DNA from 3 places in the Pseudoalteromonas sp. '520P1 No. 423' genome. Region 2 is predicted to be linked to each of the others. Evidence: predicted binding sites of a transcription regulator. Region 2 holds the regulator's gene; each other region holds the start of a gene.
The links. The regulator sigma-54, encoded in region 2, starts transcription at its own class of promoters, with help from an activator protein. The targets are predictions, from matches to a motif close to GTTGGCACGNNNNTNGNNT.
Positions count from the first base shown of each region.

Region 1: PSA_RS08210 (DUF2726 domain-containing protein) is a predicted target of sigma-54. The motif match lies at 2,005-2,023, and genes of this name have one in related genera.
Region 3: PSA_RS10180 (LiaF domain-containing protein) is a predicted target of sigma-54. The motif match lies at 4,182-4,200, and genes of this name have one in related genera.

Region 1 is NZ_BBZB01000001.1:1,779,431-1,786,200, reverse strand. It holds gene PSA_RS08215 (hypothetical protein) at 18-1,826, opposite strand; gene PSA_RS08210 (DUF2726 domain-containing protein) at 2,087-2,677, shown strand; gene mtnN (5'-methylthioadenosine/S-adenosylhomocysteine nucleosidase) at 2,733-3,440, shown strand; gene PSA_RS08200 (regulatory signaling modulator protein AmpE) at 3,441-4,427, shown strand; gene PSA_RS08195 (cobalamin-binding protein) at 4,411-5,232, shown strand; gene tyrS (tyrosine--tRNA ligase) at 5,392-6,594, opposite strand.
Region 2 is NZ_BBZB01000001.1:178,003-184,772, forward strand. It holds gene PSA_RS00800 (calcium/sodium antiporter) at 1-599, shown strand, start outside; gene PSA_RS00805 (KpsF/GutQ family sugar-phosphate isomerase) at 642-1,613, shown strand; gene kdsC (3-deoxy-manno-octulosonate-8-phosphatase KdsC) at 1,613-2,191, shown strand; gene lptC (LPS export ABC transporter periplasmic protein LptC) at 2,188-2,766, shown strand; gene lptA (lipopolysaccharide transport periplasmic protein LptA) at 2,756-3,292, shown strand; gene lptB (LPS export ABC transporter ATP-binding protein) at 3,292-4,017, shown strand; gene PSA_RS00830 (RNA polymerase factor sigma-54) at 4,107-5,588, shown strand; gene hpf (ribosome hibernation promoting factor) at 5,615-5,902, shown strand; gene ptsN (PTS IIA-like nitrogen regulatory protein PtsN) at 5,905-6,348, shown strand; gene rapZ (RNase adapter RapZ) at 6,419-6,770, shown strand, end outside.
Region 3 is NZ_BBZB01000001.1:2,217,084-2,223,853, forward strand. It holds gene PSA_RS27165 (hypothetical protein) at 148-315, shown strand; gene PSA_RS10170 (NAD(P)/FAD-dependent oxidoreductase) at 681-1,976, shown strand; gene PSA_RS10175 (methyl-accepting chemotaxis protein) at 2,196-4,085, shown strand; gene PSA_RS10180 (LiaF domain-containing protein) at 4,250-4,891, shown strand; gene PSA_RS10185 (DEAD/DEAH box helicase) at 5,003-6,244, opposite strand; gene PSA_RS10190 (DUF3833 domain-containing protein) at 6,602-6,770, opposite strand, start outside.

The DNA of each region.
Region 1 (6,770 bases), 1.6 Mb from region 2:
TGTACTTAATAATTATACTAATTAAGTATTTTTATTTGGCTTGAGATGCTTGCAAAAGAACAAATATTTAGATTTTTACTGTCTAAAGAAACTATTCCCTTGCGGGCAGTACTTGAGGAATCACGTTTAAGTAATAAACTATAATCAACACCTTGAATATCTCCAGTACCTTTTGCTTGCATAGCACCTGTATTACACAACATATTATTAAGCTTATAAAAATTATATCGTGCAAAAGGTTGTGATGATGTCACTGTTGGTGTTTGAGTATTAGTGGTATTTGTAAATTTCCAACTTGCAAAATCAACAGAGAGTGCACCATTTCTAAGTGTCATAGAGTCTTGATGAGTTAAATAGTAACTTGTAAACTCTTCCATTTCGATACTCGATGCTTGCAAGTTTATTTGCCTCCCCTCTTTTTGAGTATCAAAAATCCAGAAGCCTCCTTTACCTAAAACATCAAATTTAATTGTTTCACCATTTTCATTCTTACTGCTTGATATTGCGATACTTGTCTCTTTATCCAAACCAAAAGCAAAACGGTTATTTGTCTCTATTGCCGTTTTTATTAACCTGGGCTGGCGAGCCAATGAACTAACTTGGGTATCAAATACACCCCACGGAAACATATTAAAGACTGTAGAATTCAGATAACCCAAGTTTTTTTCAGACTCTAGGGCAATACAATCTAAACCTAAATTACATGCCTCATTACCTGAATTCATCACAGTAGAAGCCGTTAACATGACCTGTAAACCATCACCTGAAAATATAGTAGACTTGTTACTTAACACATGGATACTACTACCTTCAAGCCCGAGTATTATTTGCTTTTGTATTAGCATTTCTTCAACTTTTTTTAATAACTCAGATTTTTCACCTGTTGGTAAGTAAAAACTATGAAACGCTAATAGTGGGCTACCATCAGCAATAAAAAGTGCATCTGACTTTTTTAAAGTCTCGATAAATGCATCTTTCTTTTTACATTGAGATACCTGCTGTTTAAATAAGTCTGGATATAAAACTTTTCGGCGATAACTTGCAAGCTTTTTTATTTGAAACTCTTCTAAGCTATCACACGATGTTAAATCATATTGCTTAGCCACTAATGCAGTTTGCATAGCTGAGTCAATTGCAAGCCAATCAGCTTCGAATCCTAACTGCTCAAAAAGATTTTGAAAATAATCTACATTTTTATAAGGGTCTCTATCATTACCTGTAATAAAGGCTATTCTAGGTTTTCTCTTTTTCCCTGATACTGCTGATGCTGCTTTATAAAAAGCTTTATAAGCTAAAACTGCTGATTGATTATTAGTTGATTTTATATCTACAGCTGTATTTAAGCGTTTCCCTGACTTAGTTGATTGCTTTTGCTCTAATAAATCAAATAAATTTTGTTTTTCAAATTCAAATAAGTTGGACCAAATATCTCTACCTTTTAGGTCTTCATTTAAGTAGCTAAAATTTTGACGGCGTAACATGCGAACAAACAATCGTTCACTTAGCTTTTTATCATCTAATTGCGCTTTTAATACTTTAAATAATGCGATTGTTTGTTGTTTTAATTCTGGTTGGTCAGTCCAAGCTATTTCATTTAAACGCTCAAGTGCCTGTTCAGTTATTGTATAAATAGCAGTTTGTTTTGCGTTATCATCGAATCCGTCAGCCTTTTTATCTTTGCCGCAGTGCTGTAAGTTTTCGCTAGAGCAAAAAGATAAATTTTGGCCGAATAAAAATAAATCAGGCGTTACAGCGATAGCAACATTAAGGTTTGCCAACAAAAACAAACCACCTAAAACACTTATTTTAGTTTTGAACAAGTTCATACTGATACCGTTTTTATTATTAAAATCAATTTCCATTAAGTATTAAAATGAAGCGACACCTCCATTGTATTAACCTTAAAAGCGCATTCTATCAACATCCCTAGCAATTTCATATATGGTTTATTGACAATAAAAAATATCCATCGCAATTATTTCCTCAAACATTAAAAACGATACTTTTGGCATATATCATGCTTATTAAAATATAGATTCACTGATTTTTATTATCAGTGTCAAATTATTGATGTTGGAGTGTATTTATGGAGTTTGTTTTATTGTCGATCTTGGTTTTAGTTGTTATTGCTTCTATGGTCACAACTAAACTCACAGATAGTGGAAACCCTTACCCTTTTACTAAAAAAGATACTTTATATACCCATATAGAAAAAGGATTTTTGAGTTTATTAGAGCGCGCGATTGGCAACGAATACAAAATTGTTAGCCGAGTAAAGTTAATTGACGTAATAGATTTTAAATCTGACACGACTTCTAAATCAAAGCGTCTTGCATTAACTAAAGCGCAGAATAAACAATTAGATTATGTATTACTTGAAAAAGAAACCATGAATATTGTTGCTGCGATCGATTTAGTGAATAACAACAATAAACAAGGACATAAAGCGCAAAAAGACTGGTTTGTAAATGGTGCTTTAGAGTCAGCTGGCATTCCCCATATCAGAATGAAAGTAAAAGCAGGGTATAAACCTTTGGAAGTAAGACAAGCAATTATGTTTAAACTTGGCAAGTCAGCGCCAAAAAAACCTATGGTAAAGGCACGTACTTCGAGCAAACCAGCGGTTTTATCTGCATCCCAAGTTAAAACGCAATCTACAGGGCTTGTTCAAGCTTAGCTATTTTTGTAACAACTGAGTATAATATATAAAAATATTATTTAGAGTTAAGTAAATGAAAATTGGCATTATTGGCGCAATGGAACCGGAAGTAGCAATTTTAAAAGATGCTATGGAGCAAACTGCTGTAACACAAAAAGCAGGCTTTACTTTTTATGAGGGTAAACTTGCAGATCAAGACATCATATTAGTGCAATCAGGCATAGGTAAAGTAGCATCGTGTATTGCGACAACTTTATTGATTGAATCTTTTTCGCCTGATTGTGTCATTAATACCGGCTCGGCCGGTGGGTTTGAACCAAGTTTAAATGTAGGCGATGTCGTTATAGCTTCAGAAGTACGTCATCATGATGTTGATGTTACAGCTTTTGGTTATGAAATGGGCCAAGTACCAAATATGCCTGCAGGTTTTAAAGCACACCCAGCTTTAATCAGTGCAGCTAAAGATGCAATTGCACACATGCAAGGCATTAGAACGATGACAGGCTTAGTATGTACTGGTGATTCATTTATGTGTGATCCAGCACGTATTGAAGTTACTCGCTCACAATTCCCTGATATGCTTGCAGTTGAAATGGAAGGCGCAGCAATTGCACAGACATGTTATCAGCTAGATACACCATTTGTAGTTATTCGTTCTTTATCTGATATCGCAGGCAAAGAATCTCCAGAATCATTTGAAAGCTACCTAGTTAAAGCTTCAGAAAACTCATCAAAAATGGTGACTGCTTTATTAGAAAAACTTCAAACGGTTTCTCTATAAGTGATTGACGTATTAGAACAAATATTTTTGACAGATTCTGAAAGTTCGCATGAACTGCTAGAGATTTTTGTTTTATTACTTGCTCTTACAGCTGAGCGTTGGCTAACTTTACCGCGCTCATACCACCCCGCTACATTATTATTTGTTATTTTTTCAAATTTACAAAACCGTGTTTATAAACAAAACGACGCTAAGAACTACCAAATTTTATCTGGCTCTTTAGCTGCGATCTTACCCTTAATGGTCATTTTAGCCTTATGTTATGGGCTATTAATATTTGCATCTTACCCTGAATTATTATCTGGCTTAATTTTATATTTGTGTTTGGAAAGTCAAAAATTAGAACAATCAATTAATAGATTACCGCTTTTATTAAGGCAAAAACAAAAATCTGCTGCAAGAGACTTACTCAGAGTATGGCTTAGACGAGAAACTAAAAACTTATCAGAGCCTGGATTGATCAAAGCTGCGATTGAAGCCTTAACCTTACGAAGCACTAGACTTTACTTTGCAGTCTTATTTTTTTATTTGATTGGCGGTCCTATTGCTGCTTTAGGCTATAGAATTTTAACCATAATGCATGCCAGTTGGAGTAAGCAATACTTACCTAACAGCCCTTTTATTCAGCCAATTCGCAATCTCACATATATTTTAGAATGGTTACCAACTCGTATCGTGGCCGTTTGCATTGCTTTAAGTAAAGAAACAAAAATGAGCTTTCATTATATAAACCATTACGGCAATCATTTTTATCATAAAAATACGGGCTGGCTATTGAGCTGTATGAGTGCAGCATTAAAAGTACAACTTGGTGGACCCGCATTCTATTGTGGAACTCGCTTTGCAAAAATACGTGTAGGACAGTACCCTGTACCTACATTACCTAGTATTAAACATGCCATAACACTTATAAACCGCGTAAAAGTATTGTGGTTTTGTTTTATTATTTTATCTAAAGTGAGTATTTACCTTGCGTTTAACCTCTAAATTTACTGCTATTATCTTATTACTTGTGAGTTTTAATAATTACGCTTCAGCACAAACAATTAAACGAATTGCGACACTAGCACCTCATTTGACCGAATGGGCTTATAGCTTAGGTTTAGGAGATAATATTGTAGCTGTTAGTGCTTATAGCGACTTCCCCGAAAAAGCAAAAAAACATCCCGTTGTATCTGATGTTAATGGTATCAATTTAGAAAAGTTAATCGAGCTAAAGCCTGACCTTGTATTATTATGGCAAAATACTCATGTGTTAGGTCAAGTTGAAAAGCTAGAAGCCTTAGGTATTGAAGTTTTCATTTCAACGCCTAAAACACTTGAAAGTCTGGCAACTGAAATGCTACGTTTAGGTGAACTTACAAATACACAAAATAAAGCAAAACAAGTAACAGATGCGTACCTTTCGGATTTAGCCGATTTAAGAGCCAGATTTAAAGATATACCAAGAAAAAAAGCTTTTTTCCAAATTTGGCATTCCCCTTTGATCACCGCAAATGGCGACAGCTGGATCCAAAACCTGATGGATGTTTGCCAATTTGATAATCCATTCGCTGAACATGAAGTACCTTACCCGACGGTAAATAAAGAACAAGTTTTAATGCATAACCCTGATATTATTATTATTTCTGAAAAATCAGATAATAGCGTGCAATTAACAACTTGGGATTCATTACCAATGATCACCGCAGTTAAAAATAAGGAAGTATTTAATATCAACCCAGATCATTTGCATAGGTTTACTAGAAGGGTATTAATTGGCGTTGAAGAGTTGTGTGGATTAAGCCAATAAAAAATTTTGTTTAGAATCGCACTGCAGCTTTTTACATTTAATTTGATGAAGTGAGACTATTAATGTTGAATAACATGACTAGTCCCACTTTTTTATAATTTACTACATGGTCAATTTACTGCCACGCTGTGGCTGCAATGTAAATGCACAGCAGATATATTAAGCAATTGTAATTTTGGCAAATTTGCGTTTACCTACTTGATAAATTTCTTGTGACCCTTTAGCAAATGTTTGCTTAGTATCAGATATTTTTTCTTTACCATTTAGCTTAACAGCACCTTGCTTGATCATTCTCATCGCTTCAGAAGTACTGGCAACCAAACCTGCTTCTTTTAATAAATTAGCGATGCCAATTTCTTCACCATCTATTGTTATAGTCAGCTCAGGAATTTCATCTGGTAATGCTTTCTTTTGAAAACGCTGAATGAAATCTTGATGTGCAGCTTCTGCATCTTCTTGAGAATGAAAACGTGCAATCATTTCTTTAGCAAAATCAATTTTGATATCTCTTGGGTTTGTACCCGCAGCTATCTTAGCTTTTAAGCCTTCGATTTCACCTAAAGATAGGCTACTTAATAATTCGTAATAGCGCCACATTAGCTCATCAGAGATAGACATGATTTTACCAAACATTTCTGTTGGCTTATCAGTAATACCGATGTAATTACCTAAAGATTTAGACATTTTTTGAACGCCATCAAGGCCTTCAAGCAACGGCATCATTAATACAGTTTGTGGCTTTTGACCTTCATCTTTTTGAAGTTCACGACCCATTAATAAGTTAAAGCGTTGATCTGTTCCACCTAGTTCAATATCCGCTTCTAATGCTACAGAATCCCATCCTTGAACTAAAGGATATAAAAATTCATGGATAGCAATCGATTGATTATTTGCGTAACGCTTTTTAAAATCATCACGTTCTAGCATACGTGCAACTGTTTGACGTGCTGCTAATTTGATCATGCCAGCTGCACCTAACTCTTCCATCCAAGTAGAGTTAAAAGCAACGGTTGTTTTAGCTGGATCTAAGATTTTAAAGATTTGCTCTTTATATGTTTCAGCATTAGCTAATACATCTTCACGAGTTAATGGCTTACGAGTTACATTTTTACCCGTCGGGTCGCCAATTAAACCTGTAAAGTCACCAATTAAAAAGATAACTTCATGACCTAAATCCTGAAATGTCTTCATTTTATTGATTAAAACAGTGTGGCCTAAATGCAAATCAGGCGCAGTTGGATCAAAACCCGCTTTTATTTTTAATTTCTTTCCAGACTTTAATCTTTCAAGTAAGTCATCTTCAATTAATATTTCTTCAGCACCACGTTTTATTTCAGCAAACGCAGCTTGTAAATCACTCATCAAATACTCCCAATAATATTTTAGCTTTTAGGCTTATAACGCTATGCCTCGATTCTAGCTTATTATTCTCCTAGTTTATACGGCTATACCTCGCTATATTTACACAAAATTCTGGTATCTGAACAAAAATCATTATATGCTGAAATATTGTTATAAAATATCATTTAGGTAAATAC
Region 2 (6,770 bases):
CAGCTCCTGAAGGCACAGCTTTATTAGTCGGTTTTATCATTTTTATTCTTGGCCTTATTTACATAGCAAAAAATCAAAAAAGCGAAGAAGCAGACCCTTTTGTTGCTGAAGCATGTGGTGATGTGCCAAGTAACGTGAGCAATAAATCTGCAATCTTTTGGTTAGTCTTTGGATTAATATTATTACCTGTAAGCTCGCATTTTTTAATTGGTTCAGCAGTTGAAATTGCGCAACACTTTGGCATGAGTGATTTAGTGATAGGTTTAACCATTATCGCTATTGGCACTAGCTTACCTGAATTGGCAGCCTGTATTGCTGGGGTTTTAAAAGGAGAAGATGACTTAGCGCTAGGTAATATCATAGGCTCTAATATTTTCAATTTGTTAGCAGTATTGCCACTTGCGGGTATGATTAATCCATCTGATATAGACCCAGGCGCGGCTTCTAGAGATATGATGGTGATGCTAGGTGCTACGGTTGTTTTAATTGCAATGAGCTTGAATTTAAAGGGAACCCGCCGCATTAATAGAATAGAAGGTGCTACTTTATTATGCGGATTTTTCGCTTATCAATATTATATTTTTTCACAAGTAGCTTAATTGCTTTAAAAATATCATTTAAAGTAAAATCAGAGGAATTACATGTCGTTGCAAGATTTTATAACTCGTGGAAAGCAAGTTTTAGTGATAGAAAAACAAGCTATTAAGCAACTAGATCAATATATTGATCAAAACTTTCAGAACGCTTGTCAGCTTATGTTTGACTGTACAGGCCGTATTATCGTTATTGGCATGGGAAAGTCAGGCCATATAGGTAATAAAATTGCAGCTACACTTGCAAGCACAGGCACGCCTTCATTTTTTGTTCACCCAGGAGAAGCAAGCCACGGTGATTTAGGCATGATCACTTCACAAGATGTAGTTATATTAATTTCTAACTCTGGTGAAACCAGTGAAGTTATTAATATTATTCCTGTACTAAAACGCATTGGCGCTAAAATGGTAAGTATGTCCGGCAATATTGACTCTTCATTAGCTAAACTATCCGATGTGCATGTTTGCATTAAAGTTGAACAAGAAGCATGCCCTCTAGGTCTTGCGCCAACAGCAAGTACGACAGCAACCTTAGTGATGGGTGATGCCTTTGCTGTCGCCTTACTTGAAGCCAGAGGTTTTACAGCAGATGATTTTGCATTATCTCATCCGGGCGGTAGTTTAGGTAAACGCTTATTACTAACTTTAAAAGATATTATGCACAGTGGCATTCACATTCCGATTGTAAAATGTGATGATATTATAAAAGATGCGCTGATAGAGATGTCTGAAAAAGGACTTGGCATGACTGCAATCGTCAATAGCAAAAACCAACTTCAAGGTATTTTTACTGATGGTGACTTACGGCGTATTCTAGAGCAAAAGATTGATATCCATAATACTAAAATCAGTGACGTTATGACAACACAATGCACGACTGTTAACCCAGACATGCTAGCAGCTCAAGCTTTAAATATAATGGAAAACAAACGTATAAATGGTCTATTAGTGGTAAATGAATCACAACAACCTATTGGCGCACTAAACATGCAAGATTTATTGAAAGCAGGTGTATTTTAATGTCTGAAAAAAAACCAATTGAAGCGCTAACATTTGCAGAGCTATACCAAGAAGTTTCTGAAGAAACAGTGCAACTAGCCAGTAAAATAAAATTACTTATTTGTGATATTGATGGCGTATTTTCTGATGGCCGTATTTACTTAGGTAATCAAGGTGAAGAATTAAAGGCATTTAATACTAAAGATGGCTTTGGTATTAAGGCGTTAATTAATGCCGGAATTGAAGTTGCCGTGATCACCGGTAGACAATCAAATATTGTACAAAATAGAATGTCTAACCTAAATGTAAAACATATTTATCAAGGTCAAGAAAATAAGCTAATATCATATCAACAACTCAAAGATGATTTATCGCTAACTGACAGTGAAATAGCCTATATCGGCGATGACGCACCTGACTTACCTGTCATGCAGGAAGTTGGATTTGCAGTTGCGGTTAATGATGCACATCCACTTATAAGCCATATCTCACATTATAAAACCATGTTACCGGGTGGCTTTGGCGCTGTAAGAGAGCTAACTGACTTATTAATGTTGTCACAAAATAAAGTTTTATTATGTGAAGGCACAAGTGCATGAACCTAGCTAGGCTGCTCCTCAGTGCTATATTTTTCAGCATCATGCTGTGGTTATGGTATCCCTACCTGACCACCAGCAAAGAAACCGCTGTTTCCACACCTGAAATAGAAGTACTTCCCGATTACACCGCTGACACTTTAAAACAAACAGTTTTTGACAAACAAGGGCATGTTAGCCATAAAGTAACAGCTAAAAAAATGGAACTCTATCAAGAGCTTGGTTTTACACACTTTACTGAGCCCACTTTTACTTTATTTTCTGAAAATGATGTATGGGCAATCAGTGCCGCTGAAGCGACATTATATGAGAATAATAATAATAAAAAATTAATTTTAGAGCAAAGCGTTGTGGCTAAAAATCTGAACCCAATCGCGATGGTACAAAAAATTACTACCGAACAAATAGAGATTTATATTCAAGACTCAACCATGCATTCAGATCAGTTAACCACGATGACAGGTCCAAACTTGTTAATTACAGGTAAAGGTCTCAATGCAGATCTAAATAAAGAAACGCTTGAATTAATCAACCATACTCAAACTATTTACTACGATAAAGAAAATTATGACCAATAAAACAATTTATAAAAAAAGATTTATCATTGCTACATTGGCTTTAGTTACTCACTTTAATGTGCAAGCAAAAGAGCTTATCGGCAAGGTATCTATCTCTGCCGATACACAGCAGGCTGATTTAAAAAGAAATATTGTAATATTTAAAAATAATGTGGATATCAAACATACAGATAAAAACATCAAAGCTGACTTATTAGAAGTACATAGAAGAAGCGAATTAGGAAAAGAAAAACAAATATTGATAGCAACAGGTAACCCAGCTACTTTTATCGGTAAACTTAAAGACGGCAGCCCTGTAACAGCAAGTGCAAAAAATATTCGTTATGACGTTGAATCTGGTACCCTCACTTTTAAAGGTGATGCAAAAATAAACCAAAGCGGTCAATCAATGAGTGCTAAAACAATTATCTACGATCACCTTCAAGAACTTATTACCGCATACAAAGATAAAGACTCAGACCAAAGAGTACACACTGTTTTAACGCCAGTTAAAAAAGAAGAAACTAAACAATCGGGTAATAATTAATGAGCTTATTACAAGCAGCGCAACTGGCAAAAAGTTACAACGGCAGGCAAGTCGTAAAAAATGTGAGTTTAGAAGTCAAAGCTGGCACAATCGTTGGATTATTAGGGCCTAATGGTGCAGGTAAAACCACTTCCTTCTATATGATAGTTGGCCTAGTGCCAAGTGATAAAGGCACTATTAAAATTGATGATGAAGATATCACTTTACAGCCTATGCATAATCGTGCTCGTATGGGCATTGGCTACCTACCGCAAGAGTCATCTATTTTCAGAAAGCTGACTGTTTATCAAAATATCATGGCCATATTAGAAACTCGCAAACACCTGAATAAGCAACAAAGAGAAGATGCGCTTAATAATTTATTGGATGAATTTAATATTTGCCATATTCGTGATAGCCAAGGTATGGCATTATCAGGGGGCGAAAGACGTCGAGTTGAAATTGCCCGAGCTTTAGCAGCTGAACCTAAATTTATTCTATTAGATGAGCCATTTGCAGGTGTTGATCCAATTTCAGTATTGGATATTAAAAAAATTATACAACATCTTAAAAATAGAGGTATAGGCGTGTTAATTACAGACCATAATGTGCGTGAAACCTTAGATGTGTGTGAAAAAGCTTACATTGTTTCCCATGGCGAACTTATCGCATCTGGTACACCTGAAGCCGTTTTAGCTGATCAGACTGTAAGAGACGTTTATCTTGGTGAACAATTTAGATTATAAAAAAATATAAAAAGAAATATGGGCTATACTCAAAATTAAGTAAAAAAGAGTGTATTTAATTTAGACATTATAAGGATTGTTAAAACTTAATGAGGCAATCACTACAGCTTCGTCTTGGACAACAACTAACAATGACTCCACAGTTGCAACAGGCTATCCGCCTATTGCAACTTAGCACGTTAGATCTGCAGTTAGAGATACAAGAAGCACTCGAAAGCAACCCGCTCTTAGAACTTGATGAGCAAGATTTTAATGCTGAAGAAAAAACGCCAGCTTCTGAAAATGAAACAGCAGAAAAAGCTTCTGATGCAGAAGAGATAATCCCTACGGCTCAAGTAGAAATGGAAAGCTCTGAAGCCTTAACTAAAGAAACCCTAACAGACGAACTTGCAATGGATGTAAGTTGGGATGAATATGTCAGTGCCGCCCCCGTAGCATCGGCAGGACCTGCCCCAGATGATGATTTAGCATATCAAGGCAGTACATCCGAATCATTGCAAGATTATTTAATGTGGCAATTACGCCTCACCCCATTTAGCCCTACAGATGAAGCTATTGCCACTGCAATCGTAGAAGCTGTAGATGAATCAGGTTACTTAACCGTTTCTTCACAAGACATTTTAGATAGTTTAGGTTCTGAAGAAGATGAAGTTGAATTAGATGAAGTTGAAGCAGTACTTAAACGCATTCAGGTCTTTGATCCTATTGGCATTGCAGCTCGAAGCCTATCAGAGTGTTTATTAATTCAGCTTAATCAATACGATAAAACAACTCCTTGGCTTGATGAAACCAAACATATTTTAAGAGAATACGTTGAATTATTAGGTGCGAGAGATTATCGCAGCTTAATGAAAAAAACTAAGCTCAAAGAACCTGAATTAAAACAAGTGATGGATTTGATCCATAGCCTAAACCCGAAACCTGCATCAAGTATCGTAAAAGAACAAACTGAATATGTGATCCCCGATGTGACAGTAAAAAAAATAAAGGGTCGTTGGGTAGTTGATTTAAATTCAGATACCATGCCAAAAATAAGAGTCAATAATCACTATGCCTCTATGGCAGGCTCTTGTAATGCGGACAGTCAGTTTATTCGCTCTCATTTACAAGAGGCTAAATGGTTTATTAAAAGTATAGAAAGTAGAAACGAAACACTATTAAAAGTTGCCAATTGCATTGTAATGCAACAACAGGCATTCTTTGAACATGGTGATGAAGCAATGAAGCCTATGGTGCTTAACGACGTTGCTGAAATGGTAGAAATGCATGAATCAACTATTTCACGTGTAACCACACAGAAATATATGCATACACCACGTGGTATATATGAACTGAAATATTTTTTCTCTAGCCACGTAAGTACAGAAAATGGAGGTGAGTGTTCATCTACAGCTATTCGAGCACTTATCAAAAAGCTAATTGCCGCAGAAAATCAAGCCAAACCATTAAGTGATAGTAAAATAGCGGATATTTTAGCAGATCAAGGCATCAAGGTGGCCAGAAGAACGATAGCAAAATATCGAGAATCACTGTCCATTCCATCGTCAAATCAGAGAAAATGTTTAATCTGAGATGTATAATAGAAGGAAGTACGCTTATGCAATTAAATTTAACAGGTCGTCATGTAAATATCACAGATCCACTAAGAGACTATGTAACAAACAAATTCGCTAAGCTTGAAAGGCATTTTGATCATATTAACAATGTGCATGTTATCTTAGATATCGAAAAGCTATCTCAAAAAGCAGAAGCAACACTTCATGTTAATGGAGGCGAACTTTTTGCAACTTCTGAGCATGCTGATATGTATGCTGCTATTGATGGCTTGATTGATAAATTAGATCGACAAGTTATTAAACATAAAGAAAAATTATCTAGACGTTAAATATGATTAATTCATTTTTATCAAAGGACTGCACTAAAGCTGCAGTCCTTTTTCATAGCAAAAAACGAATGCTGGAATATATAAGCCAGATAGCACAGCAAAAGCTACCCGAGCTAACTGAACAAGAGATCCTTAATTCTTTATTAAAGCGAGAAAAGCTTGGAAGCACAGGTATCGGAAAAGGTATCGCTATTCCACACGGCCGATTATCCAATATAGATAAAACCGTGGCTATTTTAGTCGTAAATGCAGAACCCATTGCATTTGATGCAATAGACGATCGCCCTGTTGATATATTTATTACTTTATTAGTTCCTGATGCACAATGTCAGGCTCACTTAAAGACGTTAGCTGCAATTGCTGATAAACTCAAAGATAAACAGTTTTGTAAAAAATTACGTCATGCTCAATCAGATCAATCTTTATATGAGATAATGACACTTTAATAAAAATAAACTAATTATGAGTTTTTATGATTAGTTTTAGTCAAAGTTGAAGACGCATAAGGAAAATTCAGTGCAACTTATCATTATAAGCGGTCGTTCAGGATCCGGAAAATCAGTCGCTTTACGCGTATTAGAAGATTTAGGTTATTATGCCGTAGATAATATTCCAGTTAACCTACTGCCTTCGCTTGTAAGAAGTGTATCTGATAATTACGATAAAATAGCTGTCAGTATTGATGTTAGAAATTTACCCGCTGAGCAAAAGGAGTTTAATGAAATTCTTGGTTATTTACCTGAATTTGTTAAACCTAGCCTATTCTACTTAGATAGTGATGATACAACTTTAATAAAGCGATTTTCAGAAACCCGTCGTTTACACCCATTATCTATGAATAATCAGCCGTTAGATCTGGCAATTAAAC
Region 3 (6,770 bases), 2.0 Mb from region 2:
AATTAAATTCGATATTATGGCAACACCCTTAGATACTATTGGTCTTTTAGTAAATAAATTAAAACAAAATAAATCCTCTGAACTAACGCAATTATCAATTATTAGGGCAAGATTTTGTGAGTTGATTGCAAAAAAGTATCACCAGGTATGAATAATAACTCATTTATGATGGGGCAGTTTTCATTAATAGATGCCATTTTAGATAAATCTATGGAAGATGCATTGATCGGAAAAAGCAATATCCTTTTTCATGTATTAGAAGTTGAAAAATCATATGAAAAAGCAAGTTGGTGGGCAATGAAACCTTTTTTGTGAAAAGGTTAATCTAGATGAGGCCGAGCTTGTAAAATATTACACAGAAGCTATCTCCTGTGCTGATAGTTACAAATCTTTAAATTAACTACTTTTATTGATGTTTTATATACGCATAAAGTCTTTCATTTTTCTGAATAAACCATCTTTAAATCCTTCATTTCTTGTTACAAATTACCCCCCCAAAAAAACAAGCTAATCATTCACCTAAGTATCGAAAAACGGTAAAATATTTAAACATAATTTACGATAGATTTAATATATAAAAATACCATTTTAAGACTTTCTTAGCGTTATATTCCAAGTTGTTGTTAAAGATCTAAATACTCTTGAGTGGTTAGCTCTTTAATAATATTAAGGAAGCAAGTATGCAAATCAATAAACCAAGTATCGTCATTGTAGGTGGTGGAGCTGGTGGTCTGGAATTAGTCACAAAGCTAGGTCATAAGTTAGGGAAAACCAATAAAGCAAATATTGTATTAATTGATAAAAGCCGAACTCATATTTGGAAACCTTTACTGCATGAAGTGGCAACAGGGTCTTTAGATACAAGTATTGATGGCGTTGTTTATTCGGCACATGCAGCTAAACATGGTTTTAATTTTCAGTTAGGTGAATTTTGCAGTTTAGATAAAGATAACAAGCAACTTACAATACGTTTAAATGATGAAACCACCTCTAATTTAAATGACTGTGTTGTGAAATATGATCATTTAGTTATTGCTATTGGCAGCATATCCAATGATTTTTATACGCCTGGGGTCAAAGAACATTGTTACTTCTTAGATTCTCATAAACAAGCAGAGCGGTTTCAAAGCGCATTATTAAATCACTTTACGCAACTTCATCAAAATACAGATTTAGATGAATTAAGAATTGCGATTGTTGGTGCAGGTGCAACAGGTGTTGAACTCTCAGCAGAGCTTTACCATGTTGCCCAATTGCTCAAAAGTTATGGTTTAAATAACATGACGGCTAAAAAGCTAAAAATATACTTAGTAGAAGCAGGGCCAAGTATTTTGCCAGCTTTATCTAATCGTATCGCTCATTCGGCAAAACGTGAACTCATTAAATTAGGCGTAGATGTTTTAGAAAATACCCGGGTAGCCAGCGCTAATGAACAAGGTTTATTAACCAGTGAAGGCGTTTTAATTGAAGCGGATATTCAATTATGGGCCGCAGGTGTTAAAGTCGCTGACTTTATAAAAGACCTCAACATTTTTGAGTTAAATAAATCAAATCAAATATTAGTTAACAATACATTACAATCTACAGCAGATGATGCAATTTTTGTATTAGGTGATGCATGTGCTTTTAAACAAAGCGATGGCTCATTTGTACCACCGAGAGCGCAAGCTGCGCATCAAATGGCATCATGTATTGCTAAAAATATTATCAATGAAGTAAATCATCAACCTTTAGATAATTTTGTTTATAAAGATCATGGCTCATTAGTGAATTTGTCTCGCTTTAGTACTGTTGGGAGCTTAATGGGTAACTTAACTAATAACTCTATGTTTATTGAAGGTAAAATTGCTAGGCTTATGTATATGTCATTATATCGTATGCATCAAAGAGCCATTCACGGCAGCTTGAAAACATTTGCTTTATGGCTAATTGAAAAGTTAATGAAAGTAGTACGCCCAAGAATGAAACTTCATTAAGTTAACGCTAAAAACAATCAGGCAAAATATAGTTTCGTATTTTGCCTGATTGCCTGATTGCCTTTTTGCACAGATATATTTACACCCTGCCTTATTATTTTAAGAAAGTCACATTCAAATTGCATCTAAAATCAGTTAATCTAGTGTTAATTATGTTACTAAGGTTAGAAGTTTAACTGAGTAGCATCAATAATAACTATAAAGTAACGCAGGATGTTTATGTTTCATTCGCTTAAATTCACCACCAAAATTACCATCGCCGCCTCTTTAGTATTAGTACTTGTATTAGGACTATTCACCGTAAATAACTTCATTTCCATGCGCTCACAAACAGAGCAACAATTAGAACTTGTTTTAAAAGAAATATCACAATCAGTATCGCAAAATATTGCAAACTGGTTAAATGGCAAACTTAACATCGTAGTATCAATTGCTGATACTTATCAAACTCAAGATCCAGAGTCAGTGACTTTAATGCAAATTAAACAGGCTAATAAATCTGGTGACTTTAAAAATACTTACATTGGTAAGTTAGATGGCGCATTTGTTTTAAATGATCCAAGCATTGAACTACCCAGTGATTATGATGCAAGGCAACGTCCGTGGTACCAATTAGCTAAAAAGCAAAATACTACGGCTTTTACTGCACCTTATATAGATGTTACTACCAATGAATTTACGATATCAGCCGTTGCGCCCATTTTAATCAATGGTCAGTTCTCGGGTGTTGCTGGTGGCGATATTGATATGGGTACCATTACAGAAATTGTTAATGGCATCGACTTTTTAGGTTATGGCTATGCTTTTTTAGTCAATAAAGAAGCTAAAATTTTAAGTCATCCAGATAATAAATATAATGATAAATCTATTACAGATATTTTTGGCCAAAAACTCGCATTAAATAGTGATTTTGTTGAACAAGATATTAATGATGACGCTAAACTGGTCTCGTTTATCGAGATCAAAGGCATTAAAAATGTGTCTTGGTATTTAGCAGTTGTAATAGACAAAGATATCGCATTCTCATCAGTTGATTCATTTAGAAATGTAGCAGCGATTTATATGGTTTTAGGTGTTTTTGCCATCGTACTTATGATGCAGTTCTTATTGCGTTATTTAATGAAACCTATGAACCGTGTATCAGATGCCATTAAAGATATCGCACAAGGTGAGGGCGATTTAACACGAAGGTTAGTTGTAGAATCAAACGATGAATTTGGTGTTCTTTCTAGCTATTTTAATGATTTCATTGAGAAAATACATAGCTCGATTACTCAAGTCAAAGATACAACTGTTGCGTTAGAGAAGTCAGTGGAAAGTTTAGTAAACAGTACAGAATCAACGCTCAATATGTATAGTGAGCAAACAGACTGTACAAATAGTGTTGCAAATGCGGTTAATGAGCTCACTTCAAGCGCAGCTGATATTTCTGACAATGCGAAAAATGCAGCAAGCTTAGCTAATACAGCTAATAGTGAATCAGAGCACAGCCAAAATAGCTTAAATGATAACATTAAAGAAATAGACCATTTATCACAAAAAATGATATCTGCACAAAACTCTATTACAAGTTTAAGCCAACATACCGCAAGCATTGGCCAAATTTTAGAAGTGATTAAAGGGGTGAGTGAACAGACTAACTTGCTTGCTCTTAATGCAGCAATTGAAGCGGCTCGTGCAGGAGAAGCGGGTAGAGGTTTTGCTGTTGTTGCTGATGAAGTAAGGCAGTTAGCGCAAAGAACACAAGATTCAACAAAAGAAATTGAAATTACCATCGCGCAATTGCAAGAAGGCTCTTCCAAAGCTGTGACTGTGATCACGCAAAGTCAAAAGGATTCAGAAAATAGTGTGCAATCAGCGCGTTTAGCGGGTGAGCAAATGGCTAAAGTTACCAGCACTATTTTAGAAATTGATCAGGTTAATTTAAGTGTTGCAAATGCCACCCATGAGCAAAATAATGTAATAGGCTCATTAGATAAAGAAATTAATAATATCAGTGAGTTATATAGTACAGGTCAATCAAATTTAAATAGAACTTTAGAAGAGTGTACGCTACTTAAAAATGAGTTTTATGAACTAGAAAAAATGTTATTAAAATTTAAAGTCTAAGTTAGCCAGTTATGCTTAATATTGGTTATATTAAGCATAACTTAGTCTATTTGATAAACTTTTAATTGTTACCTGTTGAAATATAAGGTTTTTATATTTGGCATGTGATTTGCTGTTTAATAGTCAAACATTTTAAATATATTGAAAAATTATAGGGATAAATAATGTCAGTAGCCACACAAGATAGACCCATTGAAAGTGTTCGACAAGAAGTAATCGATCAGCTAATAATGAATTATAGCCATGGTGAAATATCGTTAGAAGCATTTGAGTCGCGTTTAGATAAAGCGATGAATGGTACTGATCCTCAAGAGATTAAGGATCTAACAAAAGATTTAAACTTAAATGTTGATACAAAATATCAAGATAAGAAAAAAATCGCGCTAGGGGCACATTATCAACAAGGTAAGACTAAAGAGTTAGATAAATTGGTTAATGTACTAGGCTCAAGTAAGCGCAATGGCCAATGGCACGTACCAAAAAAAATCACGATAATTAATTTTCTAGCAAGTGATACTCTCGATTTTACCCAAGCCAGATTTACACACCCAAATACGCAAATAGAAGTACTCAGTATTTTTGGTAGTGTTGATATTTTAGTACCAGAAGATGTGAATACTCATTCAAATGTAAATTGTATTCTTGGGAGTATTGAAAATGACTCTACAGCCCTTTTTAGTGCTGATGCGCCTACAATTTCGATTGAAGGAAAAGTCATATTAGGTAGCTTAGATATTAAAATAAAACAGCCAATAAAAGAGAAATGGCTTAAGTTTGCAGATAGCTTAAAGGCATTGTTTAACTAATGTCAATTTAACTAAAAATTTATTAAAATGGGTTAAGGTTATTCAAAATCAAACATCAAAAAAGGCTGTTATAAAACAGCCTTTTTAGTGTTCAAAATTTGTTATAAAACTTTACCAAGGAATTTTATCAAGTTTTACTTCTGTGCCTAATAAATTTGCAATCTTTGGTACTAAACGTTCTTGTTCAGGGCTTACTAATGAAAATACATGACCTTGTATATCATCAACAGTTACTTTTGGCGCATCAGCAAACTCAAATTGTTTTGTAGTTAATACATCTTTAGATAACTCTTGCTTCATCGCTTTCGCTTTGTTTTCAACTTTTTTCACAGTCTTACGTGCTGTTCGGCCTGCTCTGTGAATGTAATCATTGCTGTTTACTGGCAAATCAAAGTTAATGACGTAATAAAGGTTATCAAAATCAATACCGCGAGAAGCAATATCAGTCGCGACTAAAAACTTAAACTCTTTATTTTTGAAGCTGTCTAAGCGTTCTTTACGTCTTTTTTGTTGTACTTCGTTATGAATGCCTTGGTTTGAAAAACCATTTTCAGTTAATAACTCAATTAGGTCTTTCACATCTTGTTTTGTACGTGTGAAAATAAGCGCTTGATCACATCTCAGCATTTGTAATAGCTTGATTAAGTGTGACTCTTTATGTTTTCTGTAACAACGATACATGGTATGTACAATTTTTGATTGTGCAGGCTGTAGTTGTTCCGTTTTAATTTCTTTTTGGTGTGATAAATTGTCTTTACTGAATTTAGCTAATGTTTTGCTATCAGTTGCAGAGAATAAAACAATTTGTCTTTTCTTTGGCAGGGCTGTAAGAATTGTTCTTAACTCTTGTTGAATGCCCATACTCACTAATCTGTCAGCTTCATCCATTACAAAATGTTTTAAGTTATCAAGCGAAAAAGTGCTTAGTTTTAAAAGATCAACTAAACGCTTAGGTGTAGCGATAACAATATCAGCACCACGTTTAAAACGCTTAACTTGGGATTCAAATCTTACGCCACCAAAAATACTGATAGTACGTAAGTTTAAATCTTTACCATAGTTAGCAATTGATAACTCAAGTTGTTGAGCAAGTTCGCGTGTTGGTACTAAGTAAATAGCACGTACAGGGCGTACTTCATCTTGACTATGATCAACCTGACTTAATTCTTGTAATGTAGGCAATAAATATGCAGCAGTTTTACCTGTACCAGTAGGGGCAATAGCATATGTATCAGCGCCAGATAAAACAGCGCCAATAGACTTCTTTTGTATAATGGTAGGTGTTTTATAACCCAAGCGTTTTATGTTTGCTTGTAGGGTCTTGTTTAGGCCTAACTCAGCGAATATCGTCATTTTGATCAACTTGTAACAAATAATGGCGGGCATTATACCTATATTTCAATAAAATTACTTATCTTTCATATTAAGCTGAAATAAATTTTTATTTTAGGTGATAATTTATACATATTGTAATAATTAAGTTCCCATTCAGCGAATGATAAAATGCTTTAGAAAAGGCAATTAATTGATGTGATAGTTATTCTGTTGTAAAATTATTTAGGAAGTTTAAGTTGGCTTTGCGACAACCTTTGGAGATTTACATTGGGTGTTACACTATTTTTTATGGGAGTAACAATTTCTGCGATACATGCCTAGAATTGACCCCCCAGAATAACTTAGCAGTGAATGACTTAATACAAGTGGTATTAATTACTGCTTTTCGATGTATAAAATGACCTCACCCATTTTCAAACCGAATTTAATAATATCTGTTTTGTTAAATAACCGATTAGAATCGAGCATGTACATCCAATCATCTAAGGTTACTTCATATTCTGTACCGTCTACTGTGATCATTAACTGATATTGCCAAGTCAAA